Chelativorans sp. AA-79: one gene and its partner. The protein of the gene in region 1 interacts with the protein of each later gene in a pairwise test. Links are inferred from orthologs where the notes say so. Each region holds a gene or a part of one and is shown in the gene's direction. Other genes may lie near its edges.

Region 1 (6,023 bases):
TCCAGTGCCTGTCCATGATCCCCGGCACGTCGCGCTCCGGCTCCACGATCGTCGGCGCGTTGCTGCTCGGCGTGGAAAAGCGCGCGGCGGCGGAGTTCTCGTTCTTCCTCGCCATGCCCACCATGACCGGCGCCTTCGCCTACGATCTTTACAAGAATTACAACGTACTGACCGCGGCTGACCTTCAGATCATCGGCGTGGGCTTCATCGCCGCCTTCGTGGCGGCGCTCTTCGTGGTGCGCTCGCTGCTCGATTTCGTCTCCCGGCGCGGCTACGGCCTGTTCGGCTGGTGGCGCATTCTCGTCGGCGGGCTGGGGCTGATCGCGCTGCTCACAGTCGGCTGACGGTCAAAGGAGTCCCGCGAGCCCCTGCCGGACAAGGTTCAGCGCGAGCAGGGTGAGGCCGATGCGGAACCAGCGGCGGAAGCGCTCCTCAGGCAATTTTTCCAGCAGCCCGGTGCCGTAGATCGTGCCGAGATAGCCCGAGCCGACCATCAGAAGGATGAAGGGCAGCCACTCGGCGAAGGCAAAGCCGGCGAGTGCGAAGCCTATCACCTTCAGCGCATGCTGCACCGTCATGCCGGCGGCATGTGTCGCGATCAGCGCCTTCCGGTCGTCCGGGATCAATTGCGCGAAGAAGGCCGAGAGAAGCGGACCGGTCGCGCCCAGGAGCATGCCGAGAAGCGCCATGACCGCGCTGCCAACCGCCAGCCCCGCATGGCTGAGGCGGGCCAGGCCGGGAATTTTCCCCCATGTAACGGCGATGACGAAGAGGCCCAGCGCCAGCTTCAGCACCGAATCGGGAAGCTGGACAACAAAATAGACGCCGGCCACCGCCCCCACGAGGCTTCCGGCTATGAAGGGCGCGGCAAAGCCCTGCACGATGTGCATCCGCTGCCGCCAGGCCCGGCCGGTGTTCGAACCGAGCTGAACCGCGCCATGCACGGGGATCAGTGCGGAAACGGGAACGAAGAAGCCGAGCAGGGCCAGCATGGCGATGCCGCCGCCGACGCCGAAGGTGGCGGTCAACGCCGAGGTGAAGAAGCTGGCGACGACGAGGAATGCTCCCGAAAGGGCGCCGATGCCCTCCGGCAGGAAAAACGCCAGGGCGTCCAAGCCGCGCCCGCTTACATCTGCGGCTGCGTGAACTGCCCTGCCGGCCGGTAGGTCCAAAGATAGGTGGGCAGGATGGCGCTCAGCGTGTGGCGCGGAATGCCGAGCCCTTCCAGGGTGAGGCCGCGCTTCTTCGCCTCCTCCGACACCACATTGTCGACTTCGAGCATATGCACCTGGTCGAGCGTGAGGAGCGGCTTCGGCAGAAGCCCGAGGATGCGACCCTGCAGGCGGGCAATCGGCCAGGGCACGGAGATGAAGCTCCGCTTGCGCTCGATCACCTCCAGCATCTCTTCCATGCATTCGCGGAAGGTCAGGACCTGTGGGCCGCCGAGTTCGTAGATCGCGCCGCCCTTCAGTTTGCCGTCGACGGCGCGCGCATAAGCCTCCGCCACGTCACCCACATAGACCGGCTGGAATCTCGTGTGCCCGCCGCCGATGAGCGGAAGGAAGGGCGAGAAGCGGGCCATGTTGGCGAAACGATTGAAGAACTTGTCCTCCGGCCCGAAGATGATGGAAGGGCGGATGATGACGGCGTTCTTCACCGTCTCCAGCGCGGCCTGCTCCCCCTCGGCCTTGGTGCGGCCATAGGTGCCGGGCGAATCGGGATCGGCGCCGATGGCCGATGCCTGGGTCAGACCGGCGCCCGCGGCACGCGTGGCCTCGGCCACCGCGCGAGCCCCGAAGCTCTGGACCGCTTCAAAGCGCTGACGGCCGGATTCGTGCAGGATGCCGACCAGATTGATGACGTGATCGGCCCCTTCCACCGCGCGGTCCACCGACCAGCGGTAACGCACATTGGCCTGGATGGCATGCACCTGACCCATATTGCCGAGCGTGTTCACATGGATTGCCGTATGCGGATTGCGGCAGGCGACGCGTACGCGGTAGCCTCTGCGCGTCAGCGCGAGCACCACATGCCGCCCGACGAAGCCGGAGCCGCCGAACACAGTGACGAGCTTTGGTTTCTCGCTGATGATGGCCATGGACGCCTCGGGATTTGGTTGTGTGCCTGCCTGCGCTTCATAATGCCTTTCGCGGCAAAGGCAAAGGGCGCTTCACGCCGGATGCGTCCCCAGGCCGGTCAGCCGGCAAAACTTGGAAAAACAGGCTGGAAGCCCTATATTTTAGACATCTTCGGCTGCTGATTCGCAGCCATCCCATGATGCCCCGAGGGGCGCCCCTTAACGAAAGCATCTGATGAGCGCTACGCCCGAAACAATCCCCGGCGAATCTGCCGAATACGGTGCTGAATCCATCAAGGTTCTCAAGGGCCTGGACGCCGTACGCAAGCGGCCCGGCATGTATATCGGCGATACCGACGACGGCTCCGGCCTGCACCACATGGTCTACGAGGTGGTGGACAACGCCATCGACGAGGCGCTGGCCGGCCACGCCACGCTCGTGACTGTGGCCCTCAACCCAGACGGTTCCTGCACCGTGACCGACAACGGCCGGGGCATCCCGACCGAAATCCATACCGGTGAGGGCGTCTCCGCGGCCGAGGTCATCATGACCCACCTCCATGCGGGCGGCAAGTTCGACCAGAATTCCTACAAGGTCTCAGGCGGCCTGCATGGCGTGGGCGTTTCCGTGGTCAATGCCCTTTCGAGCTGGTTGAAGCTGAAGATCCGCCGCAAGGGGCAGATCCACGAAATGAGCTTCACCCACGGTGTGCCGGACGCTCCGCTCGCCGTCACCGGTGACGCGGGCGCGGAGACCGGCACGGAGGTGAGCTTCCTGCCCTCCAGCGAAACCTTCACCATGACCGAATTCGACTACGGCACGCTAGAGCATCGCCTGCGCGAGTTGGCCTTCCTCAATTCCGGGGTGCGAATTCTCCTGAGCGATCGCCGCCATGCGGATGTGAAGGAGCAGGTCTTTCTCTACGACGGCGGCATCATCGAATTCGTGAAATATCTCGACCGCGCCAAGAAGCCGCTGATCGCCGATCCGATAGCTATCTCCGGTGAGCGCGACGGCATCACCGTCGAGGTGGCCATGTGGTGGAACGAATCCTACCACGAGAACGTGCTGGCCTTCACCAACAACATCCCGCAGCGCGACGGCGGCACACATATGGCGGGTTTCCGCGGTGCGCTGACCAGGCAGGTCACGAACTATGGCGAAGTCTCGGGCCTCACCAAGAAGGAAAAGGTCTCGCTGACGGGCGACGACTGCCGAGAGGGCCTGACGGCGGTTCTCTCCGTAAAGGTTCCGGATCCGAAATTCTCCTCGCAGACCAAGGACAAGCTGGTTTCCTCAGAGGTGCGACCGGTCGTGGAAAGCCTCGTCAACGAGGCGCTCGGCACCTGGCTTGAAGAGCATCCGGGCGAAGCCAGGATCCTTGTCGGCAAGGTGGTGGAGGCGGCCGCCGCGCGCGAGGCCGCGCGCAAGGCGCGAGAGCTCACGCGGCGCAAGGGCGTGCTCGACATCACGTCGCTGCCAGGCAAGCTTGCCGACTGCCAGGAGCGGGATCCGGCGAAGTCGGAGATCTTCATCGTCGAAGGCGACTCGGCCGGCGGTTCCGCCAAATCTGGCCGTTCGCGCAAGAACCAGGCGATTCTGCCGCTGCGCGGCAAGATCCTGAACGTGGAGCGCGCGCGTTTCGACCGCATGCTCTCCTCCGACATGATCGGCACCTTGATCACCGCGCTCGGCACCGGTATCGGCAAGGACGAGTTCAACGCGGACAAGCTGCGCTACCACAAGATCATCATCATGACGGACGCCGACGTGGACGGCGCCCATATCCGCACGCTGCTGCTTACCTTCTTCTTCAGGCAGATGCCGGACCTGATCGAGCGCGGGCACCTCTATATCGCCCAGCCGCCGCTCTATAAGGTCACCCGCGGCAAGTCGGTGCAGTATATCAAGGACGAAGCAGCCTTCGAGGAGTTCCTCATCGACACGGGCCTTGAGCAAGCGTCTCTGGAGCTCTCCACTGGGGAGGTTCGCTCAGGCCAGGACCTGAAGCAGGTGATCGAGGATGCGCGCGCCGTGCGCGGCCTCGTCAACGGCCTCCACACACGGTACGATCGCGCCGTGGTCGAGCAGGCGGCAATTGCAGGTGCGCTCAATGCGGCGGTGCTGGCCGATCCGGGCCGGGCAGCGGAGGCCGCCACCTATGTAGCGCGCCGCCTCGACATCATCTCGGAAGAGACCGAGCGTGGCTGGGAAGGCCGGATCAACCCGTCCAATGACGGGACGGGCGGCTATCTCTTCGAGCGCACGGTGCGCGGCGTTCGCGACGTGGTCATACTCGATGCGGCGCTGATAGGCTCGGCCGACGCCCGCGCTATCGACCGGTACACGCCGCGCCTGCAGGAGGTCTTTGCAAAACCGCCCGTGCTCCGGCGCAACGACAAGTCCGAGGTTGTCTCCGGTCCGATGGCCCTGCTCGATGCCATCTTCGCCACCGGCCGCAAAGGACTTACCATGCAGCGCTACAAGGGCCTGGGTGAGATGAATGCCGAGCAGCTCTGGGAGACGACGCTCGATCCGGATGCCCGCTCGCTGCTGCAGGTGAAAGTCGCCGACGCCACCGATGCGGACGCACTCTTCGCCCGCCTGATGGGCGACGAGGTGGAACCGCGCCGCGAGTTCATCCAGGAAAACGCGCTCTCGGTCGCCAATCTGGACGTTTAGGCGCAGCTTCCGGGAGATGGTTCTGACGGCGGCCGACCAGGCCGCGCCAAGGGCAAGGTCATGCAACAGGACCGTTTGGAGAAACTCGAGCTTCTTGCCGCCGAACAGGAACGGACGATCGAGGAGCTTTCCGAGCAGCTTGCGCGGCAGTGGGCTCTCATCGAACGCATGCAGAAGAAGCTCGACCTTCTGAGCGAGCGGTTCTTCGCACTTGAAGAGCGCACGGCGCCTGACATCCCTGTCACCAAGCCGCCGCATTGGTAGGAACTGTTGCGGCGGGAGTGCCCGTGGCGAGGACGGAGTGCCCCTGCTATGCCGTCTATCCGTCACCGGGCGAATAGTCGGGCGCCATTGTCGCCAACCACACATGAACGAAAAAGCCCTCGCGTGCTTTCGGCACGCGAGGGCTCCCTGGAGAAGTTATGAAACAGGGAAGAACTACTCCTCCTTGTCGCCGCCCTGCTTCTTGAGCGCGGCACCCAGGATATCGCCGAGCGAGGCGCCGGAGTCGGTCGAGCCGAACTGGGCCACCGCTTCCTTCTCCTCGGCGATTTCCAGCGCCTTGATCGAGACGTTGATCCTGCGCGTCTTCTTGTCGAACATCGTCACGCGGGCATCCACCTTCTGGCCGACGGCGAAGCGCTCGGGGCGCTGCTCGTCGCGGTCACGCGAAAGGTCGGAGCGCTTGATGAAGGCATCCAGGTCATGGTCGACCAGGCGCACCTCAAGTCCGCCGTCCTTCACCGCCGTGACCTCGCAGGTGACGACCGCATTCTTGCGCAGGTCGCCGGAGGCCACCGCCTCGCCCACCGCGTCGCGGCCGAGCTGCTTGATGCCGAGAGAAATACGCTCCTTCTCGATGTCGACGTCGAGAACCTGCGCCTGCACGACATCACCGCGGTTGTACTCCTCGATCACCTGCTCGCCGGGGCGCGACCAGTCGAGGTCGGAGAGGTGGACCATGCCGTCCACGTCGCCTTCCAGCCCGATGAAGAGGCCGAATTCGGTCTTGTTCTTGACCTCGCCCTCGACCTGGCTGCCCACCGGATGGTTGCGGGCGAAGGCTTCCCACGGGTTCTCCAGCGTCTGCTTGAGGCCCAGCGAGATGCGGCGCTTGACCGGGTCGACCTCGAGCACGACCACCTCGACCTCCTGCGTGGTCGACAGGATCTTGCCCGGGTGCACGTTCTTCTTGGTCCATGACATCTCGGAGACGTGGATGAGGCCCTCGATGCCCGGCTCCAGCTCCACGAAGGCGCCGTA
Region 2 (6,274 bases), 3.0 Mb from region 1 along the record:
CGCCTCGGACGACGAGACCACCGCCTCGCTGGGCGAGGCGGCCGCGCGGCGCGCCCTCGATGCCGCGGGGCTGACGCCGGCCGACATCGACCTCATCGTGCTGGCCACCTCGACGCCCAACAACACCTTTCCCGCCACCGCCGTCGAGATTCAGGAACGGCTCGGCATGCATCACGGCTTCGCCTTCGACATGCAGGCCGTCTGCAGCGGCTTCGTCTATGCCGTCACCTCGGCGGACCTTCATATCCGCGGCGGGCTTGCCAGGCGCGCGTTGGTGATCGGCTCGGAGACCTTCTCGCGTATCCTGGACTGGACCGACCGCACCACCTGCGTGCTGTTCGGCGATGGCGCGGGCGCGATCGTGCTCGAGGCGACCGAGGGGCAGGGGACGATCGCCGACCGCGGAGTCCTGGCGGAGGCCCTGCGCTCGGACGGTTCCCACAAGGAAAAGCTGTATGTGGACGGCGGCCCTTCCACGACGCAGACGGTCGGTCATCTGCGCATGCAGGGCCGCGAGGTCTTCAAACATGCCGTGGGTATGATAACCGACGTGATCGAAGACGTCTTCCGCAAGGCCGGCATCACGGCGGAGGACATCGACTGGTTCGTGCCGCACCAGGCCAACAAGCGCATCATCGACGCTTCCGCCAGGAAGCTCGGGATCGCAGAGGAGAAAGTTGTCATCACCGTGGAGCTCCACGGCAACACGTCCGCAGCCTCCGTGCCGCTGGCGCTCGGCCACGCCGTGTCGGCGGGCAAGATCCGGCCGGGCGATCTCGTGCTTCTGGAGGCGATGGGCGGCGGCTTCACCTGGGGCGCGGTGCTCGTACGCTGGTAGATTTTTTGATGGCCCGAGGGCACTTCGGAGTCCTTGACCTTGGTCATCCAATTTTTTAACGTTCGCGCGTCGCTTGTATTTTCAATAGTTTCGATGATTGGAAGGGCCGGATGGGGGGAAAGACGGTGACACGAGCCGATCTCGCCGAGGCTGTCTACCGCAAGGTGGGCCTCTCGCGCACCGAGTCGGCCCAGATCGTCGAGATGGTGCTGCAGGAAGTCTGTGACGCCATCGTGCGCGGTGAAACAGTGAAGCTTTCTTCTTTCGCCACCTTCCAGGTCCGCGACAAGAACGAACGCATCGGTCGCAATCCGAAAACCGGCGAGGAAGTGCCGATCCTTCCGCGCCGGGTGATGACCTTCAAGGCGTCGAACGTGCTCAAGAGCCGCATCCTGAAGGCGCACCAGGCTCGCAAGGCCGGCAAGGAGCATTGACCGCAGTCGGCCTGCAGCCTCACGGGGGCTCCGTCCGCCGCTCTTGTCATGGACGCGCCTGCCTGCTGAAATGATCGGATCGAGTCGCAGGAGGCTTGGACATAAATGGACAAGAGCCCGGACGCGTTCCGCACCATCAGCGAGGTTGCCGAGGATCTCGATCTGCCCCAGCACGTGCTGCGTTTCTGGGAGACGCGGTTCTCGCAGATCAAACCGCTGAAGCGCGGCGGCGGCCGCCGCTATTACCGCCCGCAGGATGTCGAACTGATCAAGGGCATCCGGCACATGCTTTACGACCAGGGCTATACGATCAAAGGGGTGCAGAAGCTCTTGCGCGAGAACGGCAACCAGTTCGTGGCCGCCATCGGGCGCGGCGATGTCGCCGCGGTCGAGGTGATCGCCCAGCAGAAGGCGGCGGAAAGGGCCGCGTCGGAGGATGACCTCGTCGGCAAGCCCAAGGTGAAGCCCAGCCTGCGCTTCTTCGGCATGGGACGGGGCGACGAGGAGGGGCCGGTCTCTCCCGACGACAACAAGCTTTCGCGCGACAACCGCGCGCTGCTCCAGGAGGCGCTGTTCGATCTCCTGGAATGCAAGCGCCTGCTCGACCAGGTGCGCTGAAGCCCCGGGTTTCTCGCCGGGAGGAACACGAAATCTGTCTGTCTTCCGGGGAGCCACCGCAACTGCGCAAGCATTCGGTGCAATGACCAGACGCGAAAGCGGGCGTGGCCACGGTGAAGCGTGGCTTGAGTTCGGAACAGGGAATCGACGACGCCCTTCGCGCCCCCTCAACCGGCCAGGAAAAGCGCCCGCGCTCCATCGGCAACGAATTGCACGGCAAGGGCGGCGAGCAGGACGCCGAGCAGGCGTGTGAGAATCGAGCGGCCGGTTTCGCCGAGGAAGCGGTCGACGCGCTCCGCGAGCACGAAGACGAGATAGGTGATGAGGATGATAACCAGCAGAATCATCGCCAGCATGGCTTGGCCGCCGATGCCTGCGAAACTGGCGGAGATAAGGAGCGTCGCCGAGATCGCCCCCGGTCCGGCGATGAGGGGGATCGCCAGGGGAAAGGCGGCGATGTTGCGGATCGTGTCGCGCGTGATCGCCCGTTCGGCGCTTCGCTCATGCCGCTCCTGCCGGCGCTCGAAGATCATCTCGAAGGCGATGACGAAGAGAAGCAGCCCGCCGGCGACGCGAAACGCCGGAAGCGTGATGCCCATGACCGAGAGGATGGAACTGCCCGCCAGCGCGAACACTACGAGCACGCCGAGCGAAATCACGCTGGCGCGAACGGCGACCTGGTTGCGCTCGGCCCGGTTCATGCCTGTTGTGAGCGCCAGGAAGAGGGGCGCCAGGCCCGCCGGGTCGACGGTCACGATCAGCGTGACGAAGGCGTTCAGGACCGCCTCGAAGGAAGGCATGGCTATCTCCGATTCTCGTCCGGCATTCAGCCTATATCGGGCCGGCAAATGCAATGCGGGAGGCGCTTGCGGACATCGGAGACCTTGGCATATCCGCCGTCCGCGCACCTTTTCGCCACATTTTGCTGCGGGCGCGAAAGATAGTCCTTATCCTATTGGAAAATCGGGCGAAAATCCTGGTTGAAATCGCATGTGCGCATTGGTGTCCCGGGAGGGCTTCCTATATAAGATGCATATGATTCTCTCAACCAATGTGATCTGTCTTGACTGACCAGACGACGCCGGGCGGGCCGGGCGGACCCGACGACATCGAGCCGATCTCGATAATCGAGGAAATGCAGCGCTCCTATCTCGATTACGCCATGAGCGTGATCGTGAGCCGGGCGCTACCGGATGTGCGCGACGGCCTGAAGCCCGTGCATCGCCGCATCCTCTACGCGTCCCATGAGAGCGGCTATCACTGGAACCGCAAATATGTGAAGGCCGCGCGTCCCGTCGCCGACGTGATGGGTAAGTACCATCCGCATGGTGATGCCTCGATCTATGATGCGCTCGTGCGTATGGCGCAGAACTGGTCCATGCGTGTCCCGCTGATCGACGGGCAGGGCAATTTCGGTTCCATCGACGGCGATCCGCCGGCGGCCATGCGTTATACGGAAGCACGGCTGACCAAGGTCGCTCACGAACTGCTGGAGGATATCGACAAGGAAACGGTCGACTTCCAGGATACCTATGACGGGACAGGCAGTGAGCCGCGTGTCCTGCCTGCGCGCTTCCCCAATCTTTTGGTCAATGGCTCGGGCGGCATCGCCGTCGGCATGGCCACCAACATCCCGCCGCACAACCTTTCCGAGGTGGTGAATGGCTGCGTGGCGCTGATCGACAATCCGGCCCTGCAGCTCCCGCAGCTTCTGGAGATCATTCCCGGGCCCGATTTCCCGACCGGCGGCATCATTCTCGGCCGCTCCGGCATCCACAACGCCTATGCGACGGGCCGCGGCTCCATCATCATGCGCGGCCGGGCGGGAATCGAGCAGATCCGCAACGAGCGCGAGGCCATCGTCATCACCGAAGTTCCCTATCAGGTGAACAAGGCGCAGATGATCGAGAAGATGGCCGAACTCGTGCGCGAGAAGCGCATCGAGGGCGTCTCCGACATCCGCGACGAGAGCGACCGCCAGGGCTATCGCGTGGTGATCGAGCTCAAGCGCGATGCCAATGCCGACGTGATCCTCAACCAGCTCTACCGCTTCACGCCGCTGCAGACCTCCTTCGGCGCCAATATGGTGGCGCTCAACGGCGGCAAGCCCGAGCAGATGACGCTGCTCGACATGCTGAAGGCCTTCGTGGCCTTCCGCGAGGAAGTGGTGAGCCGCAGGACGAAATACCTGCTTCGCAAGGTGCGCGAGCGGGCGCACGTGCTGGTGGGACTGGCGATTGCCGTCGCCAATATCGACGAGGTGATCCAGCTCATCCGCCGCGCGCCCGATCCGCAGACCGCGCGCGAGCAGTTGATGGAGCGTCGCTGGCCGGCGCAGGACGTGGAGGCGCTGATCCTGCTGATCGCCGACCCGCGGCACAAGATCAACGACGACGGAACCTACAATCTCTCCGAGGAACAGGCCCGCGCCATCCTCGATCTCCGCCTGCAACGGCTGACGGCGCTGGGCCGCGACGAGATCGCCGACGAGCTGAACAAGATCGGCGCGGAGATCCAGGATTACCTCGATATCCTGTCTTCACGCGCGCGTATCCAGGGCATCGTCAAGGACGAGCTCATTTCCGTCCGCGACGAGTTCGGCACGCCCCGCCGCACCGAGATCACCGAGGGCGGTGCGGACATGGAGGACGAGGACCTGATCCCGCGGGAGGACATGGTCGTCACCGTCACGCACAAGGGCTACATCAAGCGCGTGCCGCTTTCCATCTATCGGGCGCAGGCACGCGGCGGCAAGGGCCGCTCGGGCATGTCGACCAAGGAGGAGGATTTCGTCACGCGGCTCTTTGTCGCCAACACGCATACGCCGATCCTCTTCTTTTCCTCGCGCGGCATAGTCTACAAGGAAAAGGTCTGGCGTCTGCCCGTCGGCACGCCGCAGTCCGTGGGGAAATTCCTCCGCAACATGCTGCCGCTGCAAGAGGGCGAGCGCATCACCTCCATCATGCCTCTGCCCGAGGACGAGGAGAGCTGGGCTGCGCTTGACGTCATGTTCGCGACCACCCGCGGCACGGTTCGGCGCAACAAGCTGTCCGACTTCGTGCAGGTGAACCGCAACGGCAAGATCGCCATGAAGCTGGAGGAGGAGGGCGACGAGATCCTCTCCGTCTTCACCTGCACCGAGGATGACGACGTGCTTCTGACGGCAGCCTCCGGCCAGTGCATTCGCTTCCCCGTCACCGGGGTGCGCGTGTTTGCGGGGCGGAACTCCGTGGGCGTGCGCGGCATCAATCTTGCCGATGGCGACCGGATCATCTCAATGGCCATTCTCGGCCATGTGGAAGCCACCCCCGCCGAGCGGGCAGCCTATCTCAAGCAAGCCGCTGCCGAGCGCCGGGCCGCCAATGGCGGCGACGAGGAGGAGATTGCGCTTACCAACGAGGATGTGGGCGAGGAGACCGACCTGTCGCCCGAGCGCTACGAGGAGCTGAAGGCGCGAGAGCAACTCGTGCTCACCGTCAGCGAATTCGGCTATGGAAAGCGCTCTTCTTCCTATGATTTCCGGGTCATTGGCCGCGGCGGCAAGGGCATCCGCGCCACCGACGTTTCGAAACGGGACGAAATCGGTCCGCTGATCGCCGCCTTCCCGGTGGCGCAGGAGGATCAGATCATGATGGTGAGCAATGCGGGGCAGATCATCCGCGTGCCGGTTTCCGGCATCCGCATCGCCAGCCGCGCGACCAAGGGCGTGACGATCTTCAACACGGCCGATGGCGAGCGTGTGGTCTCCGTGGATCGCATCTCCGAGCCCCAGAACGGGGAGGAAGACGATGCGCCGGATGCTCCCGACCAGGCGGATGACGTGCCGCTGCCGGATGCGGAAGATGCGGGCGGCGGCGCGTAGGCACGCGCCGCCATCAATCACCGGCGAAACGGATACCGCTCTTTCGGGATTCTGTTCTCCAGCTTCACGCGCTGAGCTTCCTGATGAAGGCCGAGGGCCGTGGCGATCAGCATGGCGACGGTCATGGCGGCTGCAAGCGTGTAAATCAGCATCGGACTGCCTCCTTGGCAGTGTTAACGGTGAAATGGCGGTTTGGTTCACCGCCTGTGCGACGTAAATGCCAGTCTCCTCACGAACCGGACCTGAAGGTCCCGTTCAACCACCGTTCATGAACTCCGGCCATCTTGCCAAGGACCCGTGGCTGTGGCTTTGCTGTGCATCAACTTACAGAGAGGCACGACGCCATGCCGGAAATCGCTGCGCTCCTTTCCTATACCGTCGCTTGCATCGCGATCATCATCGTGCCTGGCCCCACCGTGACGGTGATCATCGCCAATTCCATGCGGCACGGCTCGCGGACAGGGCTGCTCAACGTGCTCGGCACGCAGATCGGCCTGGCATCCATGATTGGGGTGCTGGCAC

Evidence for each region.
Region 2: the proteins of gyrB (region 1) and gyrA interact in binary tests that used the Escherichia coli proteins (3 or more experiments, as listed by UniProt). The link is inferred for Chelativorans sp. AA-79 from one-to-one orthologs.

The regions. Positions count from the first base shown.
Region 1 is NZ_CP120361.1:125,624-131,646, forward strand. What follows is about bases 1,949-5,036. They hold gyrB (DNA topoisomerase (ATP-hydrolyzing) subunit B), read left to right. Parts: upstream 1,949-2,312; coding sequence 2,313-4,760; downstream 4,761-5,036. Other genes in these bases: PVE73_RS00590 (complex I NDUFA9 subunit family protein), read right to left, coding at 1,949-2,098; PVE73_RS00600 (SlyX family protein), read left to right, coding at 4,821-5,024. Also shown: PVE73_RS00580 (undecaprenyl-diphosphate phosphatase), read left to right, coding at 1-344; PVE73_RS00585 (sulfite exporter TauE/SafE family protein), read right to left, coding at 348-1,115; more of PVE73_RS00590, read right to left, coding at 1,127-1,948; rpsA (30S ribosomal protein S1), read right to left, coding at 5,199-6,023. UniProt on the Escherichia coli protein: DNA gyrase negatively supercoils closed circular double-stranded DNA in an ATP-dependent manner to maintain chromosomes in an underwound state.
Region 2 is NZ_CP120361.1:3,099,974-3,106,247, reverse strand. The notes cover bases 2,614-5,952. They hold gyrA (DNA gyrase subunit A), read left to right. Parts: upstream 2,614-2,953; coding sequence 2,954-5,752; downstream 5,753-5,952. Other genes in these bases: PVE73_RS15110 (hypothetical protein), read right to left, coding at 5,770-5,904; PVE73_RS15120 (MarC family protein), read right to left, coding at 2,614-2,690. Outside these bases: PVE73_RS15135 (beta-ketoacyl-ACP synthase III), read left to right, coding at 1-838; PVE73_RS15130 (integration host factor subunit alpha), read left to right, coding at 949-1,272; PVE73_RS15125 (MerR family transcriptional regulator), read left to right, coding at 1,378-1,890; more of PVE73_RS15120, read right to left, coding at 2,058-2,613; PVE73_RS15105 (LysE family translocator), read left to right, coding at 6,097-6,274. UniProt on the Escherichia coli protein: A type II topoisomerase that negatively supercoils closed circular double-stranded (ds) DNA in an ATP-dependent manner to maintain chromosomes in an underwound state.